DNA from 2 places in the Tsukamurella paurometabola genome. Region 2 is predicted to be linked to the other one. Evidence: riboswitches for the same ligand, from Rfam matches in the RefSeq annotation. Region 2 holds a riboswitch; the other holds the start of a gene.

Region 1 (11,143 bases), 1.6 Mb from region 2:
GCGGAGAAGACCGCGCAGGAGCTGGAGCGCACCGGCGGCCTGCGGCGCAAGGTGGTCGCGGTCGCGATGACGACCGGCACCGGCTGGGTCAACGAGGCGGAGGCCGGCGCACTCGAGTACATGTACAACGGCGACACCGCGATCGTCAGCATGCAGTACTCGTACCTCCCCAGCTGGCTGTCCTTCCTCGTCGACAAGCAGAACGCGCTGGACGCCGGCCAGGCCCTCTTCGAGGCAGTCGACAAGCGGGTCAAGGCACTGCCCGAGGGGCAGCGGCCCAAGCTCGTGGTCTTCGGTGAGAGCCTCGGCTCGTTCGGCGGTGAGGCCCCGTTCCTCTCGCTCAACAACCTGCTCGCGCGCACCGACGGCGCCCTCTTCTCCGGCCCCACGTTCAACAACGAGATGTGGGTGCGGCTGACGCAGCAGCGCGACGCGGGATCGCCGGAGTGGCTGCCCGTGTACCAGCAGGGCGCCAACGTCCGGTTCGCCGCCCGCGCCGAGGATCTCTCGAACCCGCCCGGTCCGTGGAACGGTCCGCGCGTCGTCTACCTCCAGCACGCCTCGGACCCGATCGGCCGGTGGACGCCGGACCTCGCCTTCAGCAAGCCGGACTGGCTGCGGGAGAAGCGCGGAGTCGACGTGCTGTCGTCGGTGTCGTGGGTCCCGATCGTCACCTTCCTGCAGGTCTCGGCCGACATGGCGGTGGCCGTCAACGTGCCCGACGGGCACGGGCACAGCTACGTCAAGGCCGCCGCGGACGCCTGGGCCGCGATCCTGGAACCGCCCGGCTGGACGCCGGAGAAGACCGCGAAGCTGCGACCGATCCTCAACAGCCAGACCGGCTACAACGAGCCGACCGGGTAGCCGGGCGTCGGCCGCCGAGGCGGGCCGGGCCCCGGCACGGTCAGACGGCCCCGTCGAAGCCGTTCTGCCGCCACGCCTCGTAGGCGACGATCGCGGCGCTGTTGGCGAGATTGAGGGAACGCCGGCCGGCGAGCATGGGGATGCGGAGCGCCTCGGTGATGCGCGGGTCCGCGAGCACCTCCGGCGGGAGTCCCGTGGGCTCCGGGCCGAACAGGAGGACGTCACCCGGTGCGTACGCCACCTCGTGGTGGTGCCGGGTCGCGTGCGCGGTGTAGGCGTAGACGGTCCGCGGTCGGAGCGCCGCCCACGCGGCGTCCAGGTCGGCGTGGACGCTCACGTGCGCGAGGTCGTGATAGTCGAGCCCGGCGCGGCGGAGCTTCGGCTCGGACAGGTCGAAGCCCAACGGTTCGACCAGGTGCAGCTCGCATCCGGTGACGGCGGCGATGCGGATCGCGTTGCCCGTGTTGGGAGCGATCCGGGGTTCGAAGAACAGAATGCGGAACACGGGTGACGATCCTGTCACCCGTGTCCCGCATTCGGGGGAGGAGGGGCGGTCAGCCGACCAGGCCGGACACGCGCCGCTGCACCTGCTTGGCGGTGCTGCGCAGCTGGAAGGCGGAGATGACCTGGACGATGCCGATGGCGACGGCCCAGATGCCCGCGACCAGCACGAGCACCTCGACGGAGAACGGGTACGCGATGAGCACCGCGCCGCCCGCGAGGCTGAGGATGCCCAGGATCACGACCCACACCCGGTTGGGGAGCTGCTTGTCGGAGATGCCGATCACGATCGAGGTGACGCCGGAGAAGATCCAGCTGACGCCGATCCAGATGCCGAGGATCGCCACCGAGTTGACGACGTCGTCACGGAAGCACGAGACGCCCAGGACCAGCGCGAGCGCGCCACTGATCACGGTCAGCACCCGGTGCTGGGTCTCGCCGAGCAGGCCCGCGATCACCTGGAAGGCGCCCGTCAGTAGGAGGAAGACACCGAAGAGGATGCCGACGACCAGCGTGGTGGGCCCGGGCCACACCGCGATGATGACGCCGAGGACGATGGACAGGACGCCGAGCGCCAGGATGGCCTGCCACGTGGACTTGACGCCCTGCTGGATGCCCTGGACGCCCTGCTGGATGCCCTGCTGGAGGGGATTCTGATCAGTCATGGGTTCAGTATCGGTTGGAATACGAACGAAAGCGACTCGAACCGGTGGAAATCGTCGGCCGGATCCGAGGGCGATAGGATGTGCGCCGTGACGGCTCTCGTATTGGACGGTAAGAAGACCCGCGACGAACTCTTCGAGAGCTTCCGCGAGCGCGTGACCGCGCTGCGGGCGCGCGGGGTCGTCCCCGGGCTCGGCACCGTCCTCGTGGGCGACGATCCGGGCTCGCACTCCTACGTCAAGGGCAAGCACGCCGACTGCGCGAAGGTCGGCATCGAGTCGATCCGCCGTGACCTCCCGGCGGAGATCACGCAACCCGAGCTCGAGGCCGTGATCGACGAGCTCAACGCGGATCCCGCGTGCACCGGCTACATCGTGCAGCTGCCGCTGCCGAAGCACATCGACGAGAACGCGATCCTCGAGCGGATCGATCCGGCCAAGGACGCCGACGGCCTGCACCCGACCAACCTGGGCCGCCTGGTGCTGGGCGCCGACGGGCCGCTGCCGTGCACCCCGCACGGCATCGTCCACCTGCTGCGCCGCTACGACGTCCCGCTCGACGGCGCGCACGTCGTGGTGGTGGGGCGCGGCGTCACGGTCGGTCGCCCGATCGGCCTGCTGCTGACCCGCCGGTCCGAGAACGCCACGGTCACCCTGTGCCACACCGGTACCCGCGACCTGGCCGCCGAGGTGCGGCGCGCCGACATCGTGATCGCCGCGGCCGGCGTGCCCGGCCTCATCACCGCGGACATGGTCAAGCCCGGCGCCGCGGTGCTGGACGTGGGCGTGAGTCGCACCGCCGACGGCCTGCGGGGCGACGTGGATCCCGGCGTCGCCGAGGTCGCCGGCCACCTCTCGCCCAACCCCGGGGGCGTCGGCCCCCTGACCCGGGCCTTCCTGCTGGGCAACGTGATCGACGCCGCGGAGCGCGACCTCGCGCGTTCGGGCGGGGCGTAGTGACCGAACCCGCGGTCGAGCAGTACCGGCGCGCCCGGGTGGTGCGTGCGGTGATCGCGAACGCGGGATACGTGGCGGTCGTGGGTGTCCTGGCGGCCGGGATGGTCCTGGTGGGCCTGGAGTACTGGCGGCGCGGCCTGTACGTCTTCGGCGCGGGAACCGGCCTCGGCGCCGTGCTCCGCGCCACGCTGCCCGAGCGCAGGCAGGGGCTGCTGCGCGTGCGGAGCCGGTGGTTCGACGCCACGGTGCTGGCGTTGGCCGCCGTCGCCATCCTCGTCGTCTCCTACGGCATCAGCCCGCTCGGCACCAAGTAACCCGCATACTCGAAACAGCAGATTTCTATTCCTGTATGTAACGTTTCGGCATCGGGTACGATGTGGGCAGATAACGGCTCGGTGAGCGACCCGATCGGAGGTGCCATGAGGATCTCGTCCTTCGGCGCGTCCGTGGGCTCCGGTCCCGTGCACTGCGTGCTCCTCGACATCGAGGACGGGCACGTCGTCGGCCGCCAGGCGCGCACCATCGATCCGGGGCCGTACCGGCTCGGGCGCCGCGGCAACCTGCTGTCCTCGGGTTTCGACCTGCTCGCGAGCCATGCGGAGGGCGACGTCGACGCCTCCGCGGTGACGGTCCGCTCGCGGCGCGACCTGCTCTCCGTCCGCCTGGGTGCGCGCGGCGGGGTCCGCGCCGCGGGGATCGTGCGCGACGCCGACGCCGTCCTGCGGGGCCTCGGTGAGCGCGGCTCCATCGCCCGGTACGACGCGGCGCTGGTCGCCGACCTCGGTGTCGACGGGACGCGCCTCTACACGGTGCGCGACGGTGCGATCACGGCCGAGCGGCGCACGCGGGCCGTCGTCTCCGACGGTGCCGGTTCCGCTGCCGCGGATCACGTCGCAGCGCTCGTCCGTTCGGCCCTCGCCGGGGCGTCCGCCGCACCCGAGGCGATGGCGCTCGTCGGCGCCGGGGCTCTGAACACCGTTGTCCGGGAAGCGGTTTCCGGGGTCGCGCGCGACGCCGGGATCGAGCCGGTCCTCGTCGACGAGCCGGAGACGATCACCGCCTCCGGCGCCGCGCTCATCGCGGCGGACCGCCGGGCCGCGGGGACGGCACCGTCGTCACTGGTGGACAGCGGGATCGGCGTCCTGGGCGGGCACAGCGTGCGGCTCACCGCGGCCATCCTGCCGCTCCTGGTGGTCGCCGCGTTGACCGGCGCGGTGCTCGCCACGGGATACGCCACCGGGATCATCGGGCCGGCCGCGCGGAGCACCGAGGAGGTCGTCCCCACGTCCTCCGATTCGGTGACCCCCGAGGACCTCAGCACCACCACGGAGCCGCGGATCACCAGCGTGACGTCGACGCTGCCGCCCGCCAAGCCGGTCGCGCCCACGCCGGTGCCGCCCGAGCACGGCGACGGCGACCCGATCACGCCCACGATGACGACCTTCGCCCCGCCGCCCGTGATCCCCACCACGACGCGGCCGCCGGTGCCGTCGACACCGACCGTCCCGCCGACATCGCCGACGGGCACGCTGCCGACCACGATCCTCCCGACGATCCCCACCGGAAGCCCGACGGGGACGCCGTCCGGGACCACCGCGCCCAGCACCCCCACCGAGGGCACCGGCACGCCCACACCGGAATCACCGGCGCCGAGGCCGGGCAACGGCCTCGTGGCCCCCGCGACCGGCGCCGCGCAGGGGACGGGGAGCTCCAGTTCGAATCCGGTGAACACCGGAGCGGCGCAGTCGGACGCGACGGCGGAGGTGGTCACGGGAGAGCCGCCGGCTCCGTCCTCCGCGCCGACGGTGACGGAACCCGCGCCCTGACGCGGCGCTCTCGCGGACCGATCAGCGGCGCGCGAACTCGAGGGTCCGGCGGAGCAGGGAGTCCACGGCGTCCTTCTCGGTGAGGAAGCCGTCGTGTCCGTCGCGGGAGTGCACGATCACCGGATCCCCACTGCCGGGCAGCAGCTCGGCGAGCTCGCGCTGCAGCCGCACCGGGTAGAGACGATCGGAGTCGATGCCGCCCACCACGACCGGGACCCGGCACGCGCGCAGGGCCGCGTCCACGCCGCCCCGGCCGCGGCCGACGTCGTGATGATTGAGCACCTCAGTGAGAACCACGTAGCTCCCGGCGTCGAACCGGTTCACCAGCTTCGCGGCCTGGTGTTCCAGGTACGAGGTCACCGCGTACCGGCCACCCGCGCGCGGTTCCTCGCGGCCCTGCGGGCGGTTCTCGAACCTGCTGTCCAGCTCGATCTCCGTGCGATAGGTCAGGTGCGCGATGCGCCGCGCGACGCCGAGCCCGGCGTCCGGGGTGCGTCCGGTGCCGTAGTAGTCGCCGCCCTGCCAGTGCGGGTCGGCCCGGATCGCGGCGATCTGCGTGGTCTGCGTGCCGATCTGATCGGCGGTGGCGCGGGCGCCCACCGCGAGGACCAGGGCCGAGCGGACGAAGTCCCCGTACATGAGGGCCCACTCGAGGGCCCGCGCGCCGCCCATCGACCCGCCGACGACCGAGGCGATGTCGTGCACGTCGAGGGCCCGCAGGAGAGCGGCTTCGGCCTCCACCTGGTCGCGCACGGTGATCACGGGGAAGCGGGAACCGTAGGGACGTCCGTCGGGGGCGATGGATCCGGGCCCCGTCGACCCCGAGCAGCCGCCCAGGACGTTCGCGGAGACCACGCACCACTCGTCCGTGTCGACGGCGGCGCCGGGGCCGATCAGCCCGTCCCACCAGCCGGCCGAGCGGTGATCGGCGTCCGCGGGCCCGGTGACGTGGGAGTCTCCCGTGAGCGCGTGCAAGGCCACCACGACGTTGTCGCGGGCAGCGTTGGGGGTACCCCAGCGCTGGAACGACATCGTCACGTCCTCGAGGACCGCACCGGACTCCAGCACCAGCGGGCCCAGCGCCACCGTCTGCACCGCGCCGTCGGGGACGCGTGCCCAATCGCCCAGCGGGCTGTCGACCGGCCGGCCTGTGCGGGTGCTGATGGTCACCGAACCTCTCCTCGCGCTTGCCACCCGGCGGCGACCGCCGGGAAACCGGGTCATCACCCGGGGCACCCCACCGCGGTGGAGGGTTGCCGGTCAGCAAGCCGGGGCTGCGCACTGACACTCATGACCACTCCCCGCAGCATAACCGACGCGGAAGGCCGTGAACGAGGTCACAGGCAGGGGCGGGAAGCACGGAAGGCGGGGCGGTGTTGCACCGTTGCGTGGAATCTTCTGCCCGGACCAGACTCGCGGTCGGCGCCATGGCGCTCGGCGGCTTCGGCATCGGCACGACCGAGTTCGCGGCGATGGGCCTCCTGCCCGACATCGCCACCGACCTCGGCGTCACCGAGCCGGTGGCGGGCCACGTCATCTCGGCCTACGCGCTGGGCGTCGTGGTCGGGGCGCCGCTCATCGCGGCGGCCTTCGCGCGCGTGCCGCGCCGGGCGCTCCTCATCGCGCTGATGGTGGCCTTCACGGTCGGCAACGCGTTGTCGGTCTTCGCGCCGACCTACGGCACGCTGATGGCGGCGCGGTTCATCGCAGGCCTCCCGCACGGCGCCTTCTTCGGCGTGGCCGCGCTGGTCGCGGCCCACCTAGCCGGGCCCGCGGAGCGCGGGCGCGCGGTGGGGCAGGTGCTGATGGGGCTGTCGGTGGCGAACGTGATCGGAGTGCCGCTGGTGACCTGGCTCGGGACCGCGCTGAGCTGGCGGTACGCCATGGGCGTCGTGGTCCTGATCGGCGCGGTCACCGTCGGGGCGCTCCTCGCCTTCCTCCCGTCGGTGCAGATCCCGGTGACCAATCCGCTCACCGAGCTCGGCGCGCTGGCCCGCCCCCAGGTGTGGTTCGCGCTGCTCACCGGTGTCGTCGGCTTCGGCGGCATGTTCGCCGTGTACACCTACATCTCGACGACCCTGACCTCCGTGTCGGGGCTCAGCGCGGCGTCGGTGCCGGCGGTCCTGGCGGCGTACGGCGTGGGCATGGTGATCGGCAACGCGGTGGGCGGGCGCGCCGCCGACGGCTCGGTGACCCGGTCGATCGCGGTCGCGCTGCTCGCGCTCGTCGTGCTGCAGGCGCTGTTCTCGCTGTGCGCGCCGCAGCCCTTCGCGGCCGTGACGCTGTTCTTCCTGATCGGCCTCACCGCCTCGGCGCTCGTGCCCGCGCTGCAGACCCGGCTGATGGACGTCGCGGGCGAGGCGCAGACCCTGGCCGCGACCCTGAATCACTCGGCGCTCAACATCGCCAACGCGCTCGGCGCCCTGCTCGGCGGCGCCGTCATCGCGGCGGGTGGCGGGTACACCGCTCCCGCCCTGGCCGGCAGCGCGCTGGCCCTCGCCGGGCTGGCGGTGTTCGGCACGGGGATGCTGGTCGCGCGGCGGTCGGCGGAACCTGTCGGAGCCGCTCGGTAGGGTCGTGGACCATGCGAAGGATTCTCGCGCTGTGCGCGATCGCCCTGCTCGCCGTCGTCGGCCTCGTGGCGTGCGGGAAGTCGGCATCCGGGCCGTCCGCCACGGCGAAGCCGGCCGTCGGCTCCTCGGCCGGCGTCCCGTCGGCAGCGTCCGCGTCGGCCACCGCGCCGTCGAACTCCGCCGTGCCGGAACGCGTCCGTGCGACCCTGGCCCGGATCGACGCCGGCACCTGGCCGCCGAACGACGGCTCGGGCACGCAGGGCGGCCGCAACTTCGGGAACTTCGAGGGACGCCTGCCGAAGACCGACAAGCAGGGCAGGCGCGCGAAGTACACGGAGTGGGACGTGAACGTCAAGAAGCCCGGCCGCGGCCGCGACGCCGAGCGCATCATCACCGGGGCCGACGGCGGCGCCTGGTACACCCTGGACCACTACGAGACCTTCACGAGGATCCGATGAGCACCCTCCCGCAGTTCCTGACGTCCGGCGCCGGCGCAGCTCTGACCCGTGCCGATCTCGACTCCCTCAAACGGCGCGAGCGCCCGCGCGTGCTCGTCGCCCGCGGCAGCCGCATGCGTACGAAGGCCGCCCTGCTCGACGAGGTGTCCGCCGCGCTGCAGTTCCCGCTCGACTTCGGTGGCAACTGGGACGCCCTCGCCGACTGCCTGGGCGATCTCGACTGGCTCGGCGGTCCCGCGCTCGTCGTACTCGGGGTCGCCGAGGCCGAGCAGGTGCTCGCCGACGACGCCGGCGCGCTCGCGACGTTCGTCGCGGTGCTCGCGGACCGGGAGGTGCAGGTACTGCTGTCCGTGTCCGACGACGCCGACGGGCCCCGGGTGCGCTCCGCCTGGGCCGCGGCGGGCCTGACCGTGGAGGCGCTCGCATGATCGTCACGTCCATCAACGTCAACGGCATCCGCGCCGCGGTGAAGCAGCGCTCCGAGGAGAACCTCGGCATGCTGCCCTGGCTCCGCGAGACGAAGGCGGACGTGGTGCTGCTCCAGGAGGTGCGCGCCACCCACAAGCAGACGCTCACGGCGCTCGCGCCGGCCCTGGAGGAGGGCTGGCACCTCGCGGCCGCGGAGTCCTCGACCGCGGGCCGCAACGGCGTCGCCGTGCTGTCGCGCCGCGAGGCCGACGCCGTGCGCATCGGCTTCGGCAGCGAGGAGTTCGACCACGCCGGCCGCTACCTCGAAGCCGACTTCGACGGCCTCACCGTCGGTTCGCTCTACCTGCCGTCCGGGGACGTGGGCACCGAGCGACAGGACGAGAAGGACCGCTTCCGCGCGGAGTTCGGCGCGTACCTGGCGAAGCTGGGCAGGCGGCGGCGCGAGGTCCTGGTGTGCGGCGACTGGAACATCGGGCACACCGAGCTGGACATCAAGAACTGGAAGGGCAACGTCAAGAACTCGGGCTTCCTCCCCGAGGAGCGCGCCTGGATGAGTGAATACATCGGCGAGGGGCGCGCCTTCAAGGACGTCGTGCGCGAGCTGCACCCCGGCGTTCCGGGGCCGTACGCCTGGTGGTCCTGGCGGGGCAAGGCCTTCGACAACGACTCCGGCTGGCGCATCGACCTGCAGATCGCCAACAACAAGCTGGCCGAGCGGGCGGTGTCCGCCCGGGTCGAGCGCGCCGCAGCCTACAACCTGCGCTGGTCGGATCACGCGCCCGTCACCGTCGAGTACGCCTGAGCCGAGCGTCGCGCCGGGGACGGCGCCGTCGGGCCCGATACTGAGGAGACGCGCCCGAGCGCGGTCGATAGACTCGTTCCCCGTGACGGAAACCGCCCCCACCCCCGCGAAGCGGCAGCGTGCGCTGTCGGGCATCCAGCCGACCTCGGACTCGTTCCACCTCGGCAACTACCTGGGCGCGGTGCGGCAATGGGTGCAGCTGCAGGACGAGTTCGAGACGTTCTACTTCATCCCGAACATGCACGGCATCACGACGCCGCACGACCCGAAGGCGTTGCGGGAGCGCACCGTCTTCGCCGCGGCGCAGCTGCTCGCGCTCGGCGTGGACCCCGCCCGCTCGACGATGTTCGTGCAGTCGCAGATCCCCGAGCACGCCGAGCTGACGTGGGTGCTCAGCTGCATCACCGGGTTCGGCGAGGCCGGCCGCATGACCCAGTTCAAGGACAAGTCGGCGAAGAACGGCACCGAGAGCTCCTCGGTGGGCCTGTTCACCTACCCGATCCTCATGGCCGCCGACATCCTGCTCTACCGGCCGCAGCTCGTTCCGGTGGGCGAGGACCAGCGGCAGCACCTCGAACTCACCCGGAACCTGGCGCAGCGCTTCAACACCCGGTTCAAGAAGACCTTCGTGGTGCCGGAGGCGTACATCGTCTCCGACACCGCCAAGATCTACGACCTGCAGAACCCGACGGCCAAGATGAGCAAGTCGGCCGAGTCCGACGCGGGGCTGATCAGCATCCTCGACGACCCCAAGGTCATCGCGAAGCGGGTGCGGTCCGCGGTCACGGACACCGAGCGCGAGATCCGCTTCGACCGGGAGAACAAGCCCGGCGTGTCGAATCTGCTCACCATCGAGTCGGCGTTCACGGGCACCCCGATCCCGGAGCTGGAGCGCGCGTACGAGGGCAAGGGCTACGGCGACCTGAAGGCACAGGTCGCGGACGTTCTCGTCGACTTCGCGACGCCGCTGCGGGACCGGGTCCAGGGGTACCTCGACGACCGCGCCGAACTGGACAAAGTTCTCACGTCGGGTCGTGAGCGGGCGCGGGAGATCGCCTCCCGCACCCTCGCGGACGTCTACGACAGGGTAGGGTTCCTGGCGCCCTAGCCAACTGTGCAGTTGCAGGAGGACGTCCAACCATGCTCCAGAAGTACCGTGACAAATGGCCGTGGTTCGACCACATCGTCGCGGCCGCCATGCGGTACCAGGACAAGAAGGGCGACTACTTCGGCGCGGGCATCACGTACTTCAGCGTGTTCGCGTTGTTCCCGCTGATCATGGTGGCGTTCGCCATCGGCGGCTACATCCTCATCAACGACGCCGACCTGCTCGCGGAGATCAAGGACCAGATCAACTCCGTGATCAGCGATCCGAGCCTGCGGACCTCGGTGAGCGACCTGGTGGACCAGGCGATCGCCTCCCGCGGCACGGTCGGCATCGTCGGCCTCGCCGGAGGCCTCTGGGCCGGCCTCGGCTGGATGTCCAACGTGCGCGCCGGGCTCACGGAGATGTGGGACAGCGAGGTGCCGGAGCAGAACTTCGTCAAGACCAAGCTGGCCGACCTCGGCGCGCTCGCCGGCCTGTTCGTCGCCCTCGTCGCGTGCATCGCGCTCATGGCGGCGGGCAGCAGCCCGCTCACCGCCAAGCTCCTCGACGCCGCGGGGCTGGGCGACACCCCCGGCCTGCACTTCGTCATCTCCGGCGCCACCCTGCTGGTCACGCTGCTCGCGCTCTGGGTGCTGTGGACCTTCGTGATCGCGCGCCTGCCGCGAGTCCAGTTCCCGTGGCGCAACGCCACCCGCGCGGGCCTCATGGCGGCGATCGCGTTCATGATCCTCACCCAGCTCGCGACGCTGCTCATCGGCAACGCGATGAAGGGCCCGGCCGGCGCGACGTTCGGCCCGATCCTCGGCATCATGCTGTTCATCTACTTCACGGCGCGGATCGTGCTGTTCGCCACCGCCTGGGCGGCGACCGACCCGCGCAATCAGCGCTACGTGATCCCGGCGGCCCCGGAGCCCGTGGTGATCTCGCCCGTCGTCCGCACGGAACCCGGTGGCGGCCGGACCG
Region 2 (11,143 bases):
ACGCCATCGAGCACTTCTTCGTCCACTACAAGGACCTCGAGCCCGGCAAGTTCGTCAAGGGCTCGTCGTGGGTGGGCAAGAAGGAGGCCGAGGAGGAGATCGCCCGGTCGATCGCTCGCGCCGAGACCGCCGGGTCCGACGCGCACTGACGCGCACGCGATACGCGAAGCGGCGGCGAGGGATTCCTCGCCGCCGCTTCCGTCTGTGCGGACCGTGCCGCCGGGTCAGAGCTTTCCGGCCACGCGGCGCAGGATCTCCTCGAATCCGTCCTGGTCGATCGTCCCGTCGGCGCCCGGATTCGCCGTGACCATGGCGACCACGCCGCCCTTGCTGAAGTAGGCCGTGCGGGCGGCGGCCGACTGCTCGCCGATCTTGCGGGTCATCTCGAAGACGAAGCCGTTCCCGCCGAGGCCGGTGGGGAGGTCCTTGCGCACCGCGGTCTGGGTCAGCGCATCGCCGTACTTGACGGTGGCGCACTCCCCCGTGCCGGCGGCCTCGAACACCTCCAGCCGCGCCGATCCCGGGAGGAGGGTGACGCCGTACAGGGCGGACTTGTCCTTCGCGATGCTCTGCTGGACGCCGAACTTGATCGTCTCGACGACCTCCTGCTGCGCGGCGACGTTCTTGTCCTTGCAGCCCGCGGGCGTGATCTGCGCGGCCTGCACCTGGCCGACGGAGTTCATGGCCCCCTGGAAGGCGTCGTCGCCCGGCACGGTGGTGAGGGTCAGCCCGGCGGGCAGGTCGGCCTGGACGAGGGCCTTCGACGGCACGTCGACGTCCGGGGCGGCGGACGACGGGGCCGGGGCGTCGCCGCCGCTGCCGCCGCACGCGGTGAGGAGCAGGCCGGTCGCGGCGACCGCCGCGAGGATGCCGAGGGAACGGGTCTGGTCACTGCGGCGCAACGGCTTTCTCCTGCCGATCGGGGTACCGGATCGGGCTAGACCTTACCGAACCTCCGCAGGAAGGATGCAGTGAAGTCCGGGTAACCCCCGTCCCGGATCGCCCGGCGCGCGGCCGCGGCCAAGGAGACGAAGAAGTGCTCGTTGTGCAGCGTGCACAGCGTCACGGCGAGCCCCTCGTTCGCCACGAAGAGGTGATGCACGTAGGCGCGGGTGAACGCGTCGGTGCGGTTGGCGCCGCCGGGGCGTCCGTCCGCGGGGTCGAGCGGCCGGAAGTCCGCGCGCAGCGCCGGATCGGTGACGTCGAGGACCCCGGTGGAGGTGTAGACCCGGCCCTCGGCGCCCGCCCGCGCCGGCTCGGTGCCGTCGATCACGTCGACGCCCGCCTCGATCGCGGCGAGCAGATCGGCCGGTCCGGTGACGCCGCCGAGGTAGCGCGGTCGGTCGGTCTCTAGCTCGCCGACGGCGGCGCGCAGGAGCGCCGTCTCCCGGGCGGGCGCGCCGATGCCCTCGATGCGGTAGCCACCGAAGCCCAGTCCCCCGGCGCGGCGGTCCTCGTCGGCCAGCCGCCGCAACCCGCGGGCGGCGGAGCGCCCGCGCTCGGGGTCCGCGCCGCCGGTCACCACGGCCCAGAGAGTGAGGGCGTCGTGCCGGTCGGCGGTCTGCCAGGCGTGCTCCGCGAGCGCCCGCCGGGCCCACCGCTCGGTGCGCGCGGGGTCCGCGGGATCGGCGAGCGCGAAGGCCACGTCGAAGCCCATGCGGTGGGCGAGGCGCACCGTCTCCTCCGGGTCCCAGCGGTGGGGCGAGCCGTCGAGCCGGCCGCGGAAGGCGATGCCCTCGTCGGTGATCCGGGTCTTCCGTTGCTCCGCGACGGCGGCGATACCGGTGTCGGCGAACGTGGGCGCCGGCCACGCCATGGCGCGCCCGATGCCGCCGGCGCCCTCGATGACGTCGGTGCCCGGCTGCAGGTACATCTCGTGCAGGTCGACGGTCAGCGCCGCGGCGCCGAGGTTCGTCAGCTCGCGCGGGGTGAGCCCGGCGATCGCGCCCCGGCCGGCGACCGGGATGTAGGCGGGGGTGGTGATCTCGCCGCGCGGCAGCACCAGCCGACCGGCCCGCGCCCCACCGGGTCCGGTGGCCTCGACGGCGAACCGGACGGGGTCGGTGGTGCCGGCGGCGCGCAGGCGGGTGTTGCCGGCGATCGCCCGGTAGCCGGTGCGCAGCTCCGCGAGTTCGGCGGCGAGCGAGGCGTTCTGCGCGCGCAGCTCGTCGATCTCGGAGCGGGAGGCCGCGGCCTGTTCCGGTGTGGGCGGCGGCGTGGGAACGGGGCCGGTGGGCGGTTCGGTCACGATCTCCTCCGTCGGTGCTGTGCCCGCCACCGATTCCGCGGCGGCGCTGATCTCCGCGGTCTCGATGCTGTCAGGCGTCGCGGCATCGCCGGACTCCGGGGTGGTCGCCTCGATGGCGGGTGCGGTGCGCAGGGGCACGGACTTCCAGAACAGCACGAGCACCAGGCCGACGGCGGCCAGCACGGTGACGGCGAGGAAGACGACGTCCATCGAGTCGGCGAACCCGGCCTTGAGCGGGTGGACCAGGGTGTCGGGCAGCTGCTGCAGCGCCGACGTGTCGGACATGATGTCGCTGACGGCGCTGGAATCGCCGTGCACGAGCTTGGCGGCGAAGTCCTGCGCGGCCGGACCGTCGTGGCCCGCGGCGGCGCGCTGCACGGCCGCCGTGTACTCGGGATCCGCGGCGGCGTCCGTCATCCGCGAGCTCATCTTGTTCGGCATCTGGGAGAACAGCACGGAGAGGAACACCGCGACGCCGAGCGTGCCGCCGATCTGCCGGAAGAAGGTGGCGGCGGCGGTGGAGACGCCCATGTCGCGCGGCGGGAGGATGTTCTGCAACGCCAGGGTCAGGGGCTGCATCAGGTTGCCGAGGCCGAAGCCGATCACGGCGGCGCCGGCCATGACGTAGCCGATCTGCACGTCGGCGCTGATGTAGTGCATGCCGAACATGCCCGCCGTGAGCAGCACCGCGCCGATGATCGGGAAGATCCGGTAGCGCCCGGTGCGGGAGATCATCTGGCCGGCCAGGATCGAGCCGAGCATGAGCCCGGCGACCATGGGCAGCATGAGGAAGCCCGCCTTCGTGGGGCTGGCGCCGCGGACCACCTGGAAGTACTGGGGCAGCAGCGAGATGCCGCCGAACATGGCGGCGCCGACGACCATCGAGATGAGCACGCCCTGCGCGAAGATGACGTTCTTGAAGATGCGCAGCGGGATGATCGCGTCCTCGCCCATGAGCTTCTCGATGCCGATGAACGCGAGGACGCCGGCCGCGCCGACGGCGTAGCAGGTGATGGCCCGCGTCGAGCCCCAGCCCCACTCCTGGCCCTGCTCGGCGACGATGAGCAGCGGCACCAGCCCGACGGACAGGGCGATGGCGCCGAACCAGTCGATGCGCACGCCCTCTCGGCGGGTGTGCGGCAGGCGCAGCACGCGGGAGACGACGGCCAGCGCCACGACGCCGATCGGCACGTTCACCAGGAAGACCCAGCGCCAGCCGGAGATGCCGAGGATGCTGTCGGCGCCGGAGAACAGTCCGCCGAGAACGGGGCCCAGCACCGAGCTGGTGCCGAAGACGGCGAGGAAGTAGCCCTGGTACTTGGCGCGCTCGCGCGGCGGGACGATGTCGCCGATGATGGTGAGCGCCAGCGACATCAGCCCGCCGGCGCCGAGGCCCTGCACGGCGCGGTAGGCGGCCAGCTCGTACATCGAGGTCGCGGTACTGCACAGCAGCGAGCCGATCACGAACACGGTGATGGCGAACATGAAGAACGGCTTGCGGCCGTAGATGTCGGACAGCTTGCCGTACAGCGGGGTGACGATCGTCGAGGTGATGAGGTACGCCGTGGTGACCCAGGCCTGCAGCTTGTAGCCGTTGAGGTCGTCGGCGATGGTGCGGATCGCGGTGGAGACGATGGTCTGGTCGAGCGCGGCGAGGAACATGCCGGTCATGAGGCCCGACAGGATGTAGAGGATCTGCTTGTGCGTCAGGCCGGCGCCCGCGGTCTCCACGACTCCGGCGTCGCCGCGGTCCGCCGTCGCGGCGGTCACTCGCCTTCCCGCATCAGCTTGAGCGCCTGCTCGAACTGCACCAGCGCGCGCTTGCCCAGCGTGACGAACTGGTCGATCTCCTCATCGGTCCACTCCTCCATCAGGGGCCGCAGCTTCTCGTTGCGCTGCTCCCGGATGAAGTCGACCTTCGCCTTGCCCGCATCGGTGGCGGAGACGAGCGCGGCGCGCCGGTCGGACGGGTCCGCGGTCCGCTCGGCGTACCCGAGATTGGTCAGGGTCGTCACGTACCGGCTCGCGGTGGAGGGATCGGTGTGGATCTGGTCCGCGAGCACGGACGAGCGCATCGGGCCGTCCTTCACCAGCGCGAACAGCGCGGTGTACGCCGCGAGCTCGACGCCGTCCGGGGCGACCGCGTGCCGGGTCATCACCGCGTGCCGTTCCTTGAGCCGGGTCAGTTCGGCGATCACGCCGACGATCCCCTCGATCCGGTCCGCTCGTTCCTCGTCCGTCATCACGCCTCCGCAGGTCCTGTCCGATCCCGTCGCCGGGTTTCGAACACGCAAAACTACGTGCAGCCTACAACTATTAGGAGAACTAGTCGACTCGGGCGAACCGGCCTATGCCGCCGATGTCGTGACGATTCTGGCACCGGTGAGGGCCACGAGCGCGGCGAAGTCGGTGCGGAAGATCGTGTCGTGCGTACCCGCGGCCGCGTACAGGTCCGGGTACTCGGCGAGCGACTCGTCGATGACGGTGACCACGGGCCGCGGATGGCCGACGGGCGAGACGCCGCCGATCACCTGGCCGGTCGCGGCGACCACGTCGTCCGGCGTGGCGCGGGTGATCGCGTCGTGGCCGAGCCGCCCCGCGAGCCCGGCGGTGTCCACCCGGTGCCGACCGCTGGACAGGACGAGCAGCGGCGCACCGTCGGCCAGGAAGACGAGGCTGTTGGCGATCGCGCCCACCTCGCAGCCCAGCGCGGCGGCGGCCTCCGCGGCGGTCCTGGCACCGTCGGGCACGTGCCGGACGGTGTCGGGGTGGCCCGCGGCGACCAGCGCCGCGCGGACGGCCTCGGTGCGGGCGGAGTACTGCTCGGTCACGGCGACCAGTATGCCCGGTTCGCCGCCGCGGGGGCGCGGCCGGACCCGGGCCGCTCCGCGACTACGCCGCGAGCAGGGTGGCGATGAGGTCCTTGGTCCGCGCCCCGCCGACGGGCCGCAGCACGACCGCATCGGCGACCTCGGCGGCGTAGACGTCCTCGATCAGGGACTTCAGGCCCGACGGGGTGCCCACGTACGTGATGCCCCGCGCGCCGTCGCCCTGCGGCGCGTAGCTGGCGCGGGCGTCGGCCGCGCGCTCGTCGATCACCACGTCGACCTCGAGCGCGACGGCCCCCGGCTCCCGCCCGGCGCGCTCGGCCTCGGCACGCAGGTAGCCGCGCTCGCGCTGCGCGAGACGGAGGTCGGCGGCGCGCACCCGGGTCAGGTGCACGGACTCGGGCTCACCGTCGACGGTGACCACGAGGGCGGGGCGGGAGACGGTCATGGCGTTGTTTCCTCCTGGGCGGTGACTACTTCGCTCGTGCGGACAGGTCGTGGAGTGCGCGCACCAGGCGGCGCACGTCGTTCTCGCTCGTGCCGAGGCCGATGCTCGCGCGGACGGCACCGTCGTAGCACCCCAATCGGTGAACGACGGGATGCGCGCAGAACTTCCCGTCGCGCACGCCGATCCCGTACTCGGACGAGAGGAACTCGGCGACCTCGCGGGGCGTGCGGCCGTCGACGGTGAACGCGACGATGCCCACCCGCTCGGTGGAGTCGGCCCAGATCTTCAGGGTCCGGACCCCGTCGATGCCCTCGAGCGAGCGGAGCAGCAGGTCGGTGAGGAAGCGCTCGTGGCGGGCGATCGCGTCGTCGCCGAGCCGGGTGATCGCCTCGCAGGCGGCGGCGATCGCGACGGCGCCGAGGACGTTCGGCGAGCCCGCCTCGTGCCGGGCGGGGCCGGTGTGCCAGGCCACTTCCACGGACTTCGAGACGGGGGTGCCGATCACCTCGTAGCTGGCGCCGCCGCCGCAGCGGACGGGCTCGGCCTCGTCGAACCAGTCGGCGCGGCCGACGAGCACGCCGGACCCGAAGGGCGCGTACAGCTTGTGGCCGGAGAAGGCGAGGTAGTCGACGCCGCTCTCACGCAGGGAGATCCGACGGTGCGGGACCAGCTGGGCGCCGTCGACGGCGATGCGCGCGCCGTGGCGATGGGCGAGCGCGGCGAGCCGGCGGATCGGCAGCACCTCGCCCGTGACGTTGGAGGCGCCGGTCACGCTGACCAGGGCCGCGGGCCGGGCGCGCAGCTCCTTCTCGAGCACCTCGAGGGTGCCCTCGATCGACAGCGGCGCCGAGATCACGCGGGCCCCGATCCGCTTCCACGGCAGCAGGTTCGCGTGGTGCTCGCAGTCGAGGGCCACGACCTCGCCGGGGACGCAGCCGGCCAGGAGATTGATCGAGTCGGTGGTGTTGCCGGTGAAGATGACGTGATCGTCGGCGCGGGCGCCCACGAACTCGGCGACGACCTCGCGGGCTCGCTCGTAGCGAGAGGTGGAGCGCTGCGAGAGGTAGCCGGCGCCGCGGTGCACGCTCGCGTACTCGCCGAGGGCCTCCTGGACCGCGGCCTGCACCTCGACCAGGGCCGGGGCGCTCGCGGCGTAGTCGAAGTTGGCGTAGCGGACGGTCGCGCCGTCCTTGAGCGGGGCGTACTCGTCGGCACCGGTGACGGCGGCGAGGGGCCCCAGCGACAGCGGCGCGCTGCGGACGGCGGCGGCCGGCGACGTGACGGTCGGGGTGAGGCAGACGGCGGTGCGCTCGGAGGTGGTGATACTCATGAGACGTGTCCTTCAACAGTTGAGGACGCGCGGCACCGCCGAGCAGTGCCGCGAATCCGCGCTTGCCGCACCCTTCCGATGCGGCCAGGTCGTCACCCGGAGCACCCCACCGCGGAGGAGGGTTGCCGACCAGCGAGCCGGGGCTTGTCACTGGCACTCATGACCTGCGTCGAGAATGCCCTGTGGGCGGTCCGGTCGTCAAGGTTCGAATCACGGCGACGCCAAATCATCCGGAGTAGATTCGCGGCATGACCGAGTGGACGTACCTGATGGACATGGACGGGGTGCTCGTCCACGAGGAGCACCTCATTCCCGGCGCCGACGCCTTCATCGCGGAACTCACGGCGGCCGGCACGCCGTTCATGGTGTTGACCAACAACTCGACGCGCACGCCCCGCGACCTGCGCGCGCGACTGGTCGCCACCGGCCTCGACATCCCCGAGGCCCGGATCTGGACGTCGGCGCTCGCCACCGCGAAGTTCCTGCAGGACCAGCGACCGAACGGGACGGCGTACGTGGTGGGTGAGTCCGGCTTGACCACGGCCCTGCACGACGTGGGCTACGTGCTCACCGACAACGATCCCGACTACGTGGTACTGGGCGAGACCCGCACGTACTCGTTCGAGGCGATCACCACCGCCATCCGGCTGATCGAGCGCGGCTCGCGGTTCATCGCCACGAACCCGGATCCGACGGGGCCGTCGCGCGACGGCCTGCTGCCCGCGACCGGCGCCGTGGCCGCCCTCATCCGCGAGGCCACGAACCGGTCGCCGTACTACGTGGGCAAGCCGAACTCCCTCATGATGCGGTCGGCCCTGCGCGCCCTCGGGGCGCACTCCGCGGACACGCTGATGATCGGCGACCGGATGGACACCGACATCGTCTGCGGCCTGGAGGCCGGCCTCCGCACCATCCTGGTGCTCACCGGCATCTCCACCCGCGAGTCCGTGACCGCCTACCCCTACCGCCCCACCCGCACGATCGACTCCGTCGCCGATCTCGTCGGTCACACGGAGGACCCGTTCCCCGGCTGAGGACTCCGCGCGACGAGCACGGCTCCGACGCCGATGGCCGCGACCAGGCCCGCCATGATCACGAACGCGGCGCCGTAGGCGGTCGCGGGCTCGGCAATACCCGCGGTCGCGGCCACGAGCACGGCCAACCCGATACCACCACCGATCTGCTTGGCGCAGTTCATGATTCCCGAGGCGATGCCCGCCATCGAATCGGGAACGCCGGCGACGGTCATCGCGGTCAACGGTAGATTCATGACGCCCGCCCCCACCGCGATGAGAACGGCGGGGAGGAGAACCGCTGCGACATAGGTCGATTCGGGCACCAGACGACTCTGCCAGGCGAAGCCCGCGGCGAGGAGGAGCGAGCCGACGGCCACCAATGCGGTTGCGTCGTATCGCTGGAGGAGGCGCGGCGCGCACCGCAGGCCCACGATCAACTGGATGACGGTGTGCGGCAGGAACGCGAGACCGGCGATCATGGGCGGATACCCCAGCACGACCTGCAGCTGGAGTGACAGGAAGAACCACATGGGAACCAGCGCCGCCGCGGCGAGCAGGATCCCGACGTTGCCCCAGCGCACGACCCGCCCCTTCAGCACACCGGCCGGGACCATCGGCAGCGGACTGCGGCGGTCTCGACGGACGAAGGCGGCGAACAGGATCGCCGCCGTCACGAGCGCCGCGCCGCCGGCCGTCCAGCGCCGCTCGCCCATCGCGCCGAGCCCGAACGCGGCGGTCATGAGCGCCGTCGTCACCAGGACCGCGGCGCCCACGTCCAGGCGGCCGCGCCGTGCGCGCGATCGCGCCGTTCCGGCGGGCACCGGGGCACGCCGCGCCAGGGTCGAGGCGATCGCGCCGAGCGGAACGTTCACCAGGAGCACCGACCGCCAGCCGAACGCCTCCGTGAGCACGCCGCCGCACAGGTTGCCGGCCGTGCCGCCCGCGATGCTCATCGCGGTCCACCAGGCCAGCGCCCGGGTGCGCGCCTCTCCCTCCTCGAAGGTGGTGGTGACCAGTGCCAGCGCGGCGGGCGCGACGAACGCCGCGGCCAGCCCCTGGAGCGCACGCCCCGCGAGGAGGACCCCCGGGTCGGGGGCCGCCCCGGCCACGACGCTCGCCGCGGTGAACAGCGCCATGCCGCCACCGAACGTCGTGCGAACACCGACCAGGTCCGCGAACCTGCCACCGATCAGGAGAAAGCCGGCGAACGGCAGGGCGTAGGCCGTGACCACCCACTGCTGCCCGACGGTGCCGAGCCCCAGGTCGGCCCGGACGGCGGGCAGCGCGATGTTCACGACCGAGACGTCGAGCGTGATCATCAGCTGCGCGAGACAGGCCGCGGCGAGCACGCGTCCAGACATGACCCACCTTTCTACGTCACCTGTATCAAAATGATGTGATACGACTGTATCAACAAGGAGGTGGCGTTGCCGAGGTCCGTGGATCACGACGAACGACGAGCTGAGATCGCCGACGCGCTGGCCCGCGTCGCTGCTCGCGACGGCCTGCATGCGGTGTCGATGCGCTCGGTCGCCGCGGAAGCGGGCGTCTCACTGCGGCTCGTGCAGTACTACTTCACGAGCAAGCAACAGCTCCTCGTGGGGGCGCTCCGGAGGCTCGAGGAGCAATCGAACGAGCGGTGGCGGGCCCGGCTCACGCGCATCGGAGCGGATCCCACGCCGTGGCAGGTGTTGACCGCGTTCATCGAGGAGGCGCTGCCGACCGACCCTCCCAGCCGGAACTTCTACCGGGTCTCCTCCGCGTTCAGCGGTCTCGCGTCGACCGATCCCGCTCTCGCAGCGGAACCGCTCGCCGGGGGCGTCGGCCGGCTCCGCGCGGCCGTCGCCGCCGCCTTCGACGACGCTTCCCGCGCAGGGGAACTCGCCGCCGGCGCGGATCCCGGCCTGGAGGCGGACACTCTCGTCGCCCTCTGCAACGGCTTGAGCACCTCGGTGATCATCGGGCATCACACGCCTGAGCGCGCAGTCGAGATCGCCAGTTACCACCTCGACCGCCTGTTCCGGAAGCGCTGAGCATGGTTACCGCGATCCGGTACTACGCGACCGAGGAGGATCACGCGCGCATGCTGGATCGCCTCGGCGAGCCCGAGGACGTCACGCTGCATCCATGGCCGGTGGTCGCGACGCCGCCGCTCCGCCTGTCCAGGGCGGAGGCGCTGGCGGTGCCCCAGGTGCTGATTGCCAGCCGTTCACTCGGACCGCCTGTCGTGGCCCGCGAGGAGAGCGACGCCATGACTGGCGGAACCAGGTCAGCGCTGTTCAACCGCCTGAACTGGAGGCGCCTCACACCGAGCACAACGGAGGGCCTCGTAGACTCGAACACGTCGCCGGCCCTGTACTGGGAACCCGCGACCTGCACCGCCGAGGGCCTCAGCACCGGATCGATCGGGTCTCAGGCGGATTCGATGCTGGCCGTCTCCTCGGACTACGAACGATGGGTCAATCGAACCATCGCCTGGGTGCGCCGGAACGGTACGCGAGTCTGGGGTTCGACCGCGACGCACCGGCGCACCGACCTGGACGTGAAGCTTCCGTTCGTGTCGTCGGTGTACGCACTGCCCGACGCCCTTCGCCTCCTCGAGGAAGGCGCGGCGGGTCGCTGAGGATCTCTCACGGACTTGCGCAGGTTGTGGCTGCGAATCAACAGCGTGCCGCAGCCACAACCTGCACATGTTCACTGCCCCTTGACGTTCACGATCTGCCGCAGCACGGCGCGGACCGTGACCAACTGCTCCGCATCTGCCATCACGCGGTCGATGGGCTTGTAGGCCTGCGGGATCTCGTCGATGAAGTCGGGGCTGTCACGGAACTCGATGCCCGCCATGGCCTCCCGCAACTGCTCGTGCGTGAAGGTCTTCCGCGCCGCGGACCGGGAGTACTCCCTGCCCGCGCCGTGCGGCGAGCTGTTGAGCGACGGGGCGTAGCCCTTGCCCTCGACGATGTAGGACGCGGTGCCCATGGAGCCCGGGATCAGGCCGAGCTTGCCCTCGGTCGCCTCGATCGCGCCCTTCCTGGACACCCACACTTCCTTGCCGAAGTGCCTCTCGCGCTTGGTGAAGTTGTGGTGGCAGTTGATCCGCTCCGCCTCGACGACAGGTGTTCCCACCCACTCGCCGAGCTGGCGGATCACCCGGTCCATCATCTCCTCACGGTTGAGCAGCGCGAAGTGCTGCGCCCACGTCAGCTCGGCGATGTACCGGCGGAACTCGGGCGTGCCCTCCACGAGGTACGCGAGGTCCGGATCCGGCAGCTG

Evidence for each region. Region 2 has a riboswitch for S-adenosylmethionine ahead of ELY19_RS05225 (aminotransferase class V-fold PLP-dependent enzyme). Riboswitches for the same ligand answer to the same signal wherever they lie in the genome.
Region 1: it holds a riboswitch for S-adenosylmethionine, as region 2 does, so the genes downstream of both, metX (homoserine O-acetyltransferase MetX) here and ELY19_RS05225 (aminotransferase class V-fold PLP-dependent enzyme) in region 2, are expected to answer to the same signal.

What each region holds. Positions count from the first base shown of each region.
Region 1 is NZ_LR131273.1:2,578,451-2,589,593, forward strand. It holds gene ELY19_RS12895 (alpha/beta hydrolase) at 1-864, shown strand, start outside; gene ELY19_RS12900 (tRNA (cytidine(34)-2'-O)-methyltransferase) at 905-1,369, opposite strand; gene ELY19_RS12905 (HdeD family acid-resistance protein) at 1,419-2,030, opposite strand; gene ELY19_RS12910 (bifunctional methylenetetrahydrofolate dehydrogenase/methenyltetrahydrofolate cyclohydrolase) at 2,118-2,984, shown strand; gene ELY19_RS12915 (DUF3017 domain-containing protein) at 2,984-3,298, shown strand; gene ELY19_RS12920 (hypothetical protein) at 3,404-4,810, shown strand; gene metX (homoserine O-acetyltransferase MetX) at 4,832-5,974, opposite strand; SAM riboswitch class IV at 5,989-6,106, opposite strand; gene ELY19_RS12930 (MFS transporter) at 6,238-7,383, shown strand; gene ELY19_RS12935 (guanyl-specific ribonuclease) at 7,395-7,841, shown strand; gene ELY19_RS12940 (barstar family protein) at 7,838-8,269, shown strand; gene ELY19_RS12945 (exodeoxyribonuclease III) at 8,266-9,072, shown strand; gene trpS (tryptophan--tRNA ligase) at 9,155-10,180, shown strand; gene yhjD (inner membrane protein YhjD) at 10,213-11,143, shown strand, end outside.
Region 2 is NZ_LR131273.1:990,665-1,001,807, forward strand. It holds gene ELY19_RS05195 (inorganic diphosphatase) at 1-149, shown strand, start outside; gene ELY19_RS05200 (periplasmic substrate-binding domain-containing protein) at 225-902, opposite strand; gene ELY19_RS23720 (tRNA-guanine transglycosylase) at 938-2,278, opposite strand; partial or broken gene ELY19_RS23725 (MDR family MFS transporter) at 2,342-4,018, opposite strand; gene ELY19_RS05210 (MarR family winged helix-turn-helix transcriptional regulator) at 4,015-4,491, opposite strand; gene ELY19_RS05215 (YbaK/EbsC family protein) at 4,597-5,079, opposite strand; gene ELY19_RS05220 (hypothetical protein) at 5,141-5,524, opposite strand; gene ELY19_RS05225 (aminotransferase class V-fold PLP-dependent enzyme) at 5,550-6,854, opposite strand; SAM riboswitch class IV at 6,908-7,019, opposite strand; gene ELY19_RS05230 (HAD-IIA family hydrolase) at 7,103-7,888, shown strand; gene ELY19_RS05235 (MFS transporter) at 7,861-9,231, opposite strand; gene ELY19_RS05240 (TetR/AcrR family transcriptional regulator) at 9,292-9,903, shown strand; gene ELY19_RS05245 (hypothetical protein) at 9,954-10,493, shown strand; gene ELY19_RS05250 (RtcB family protein) at 10,565-11,143, opposite strand, start outside.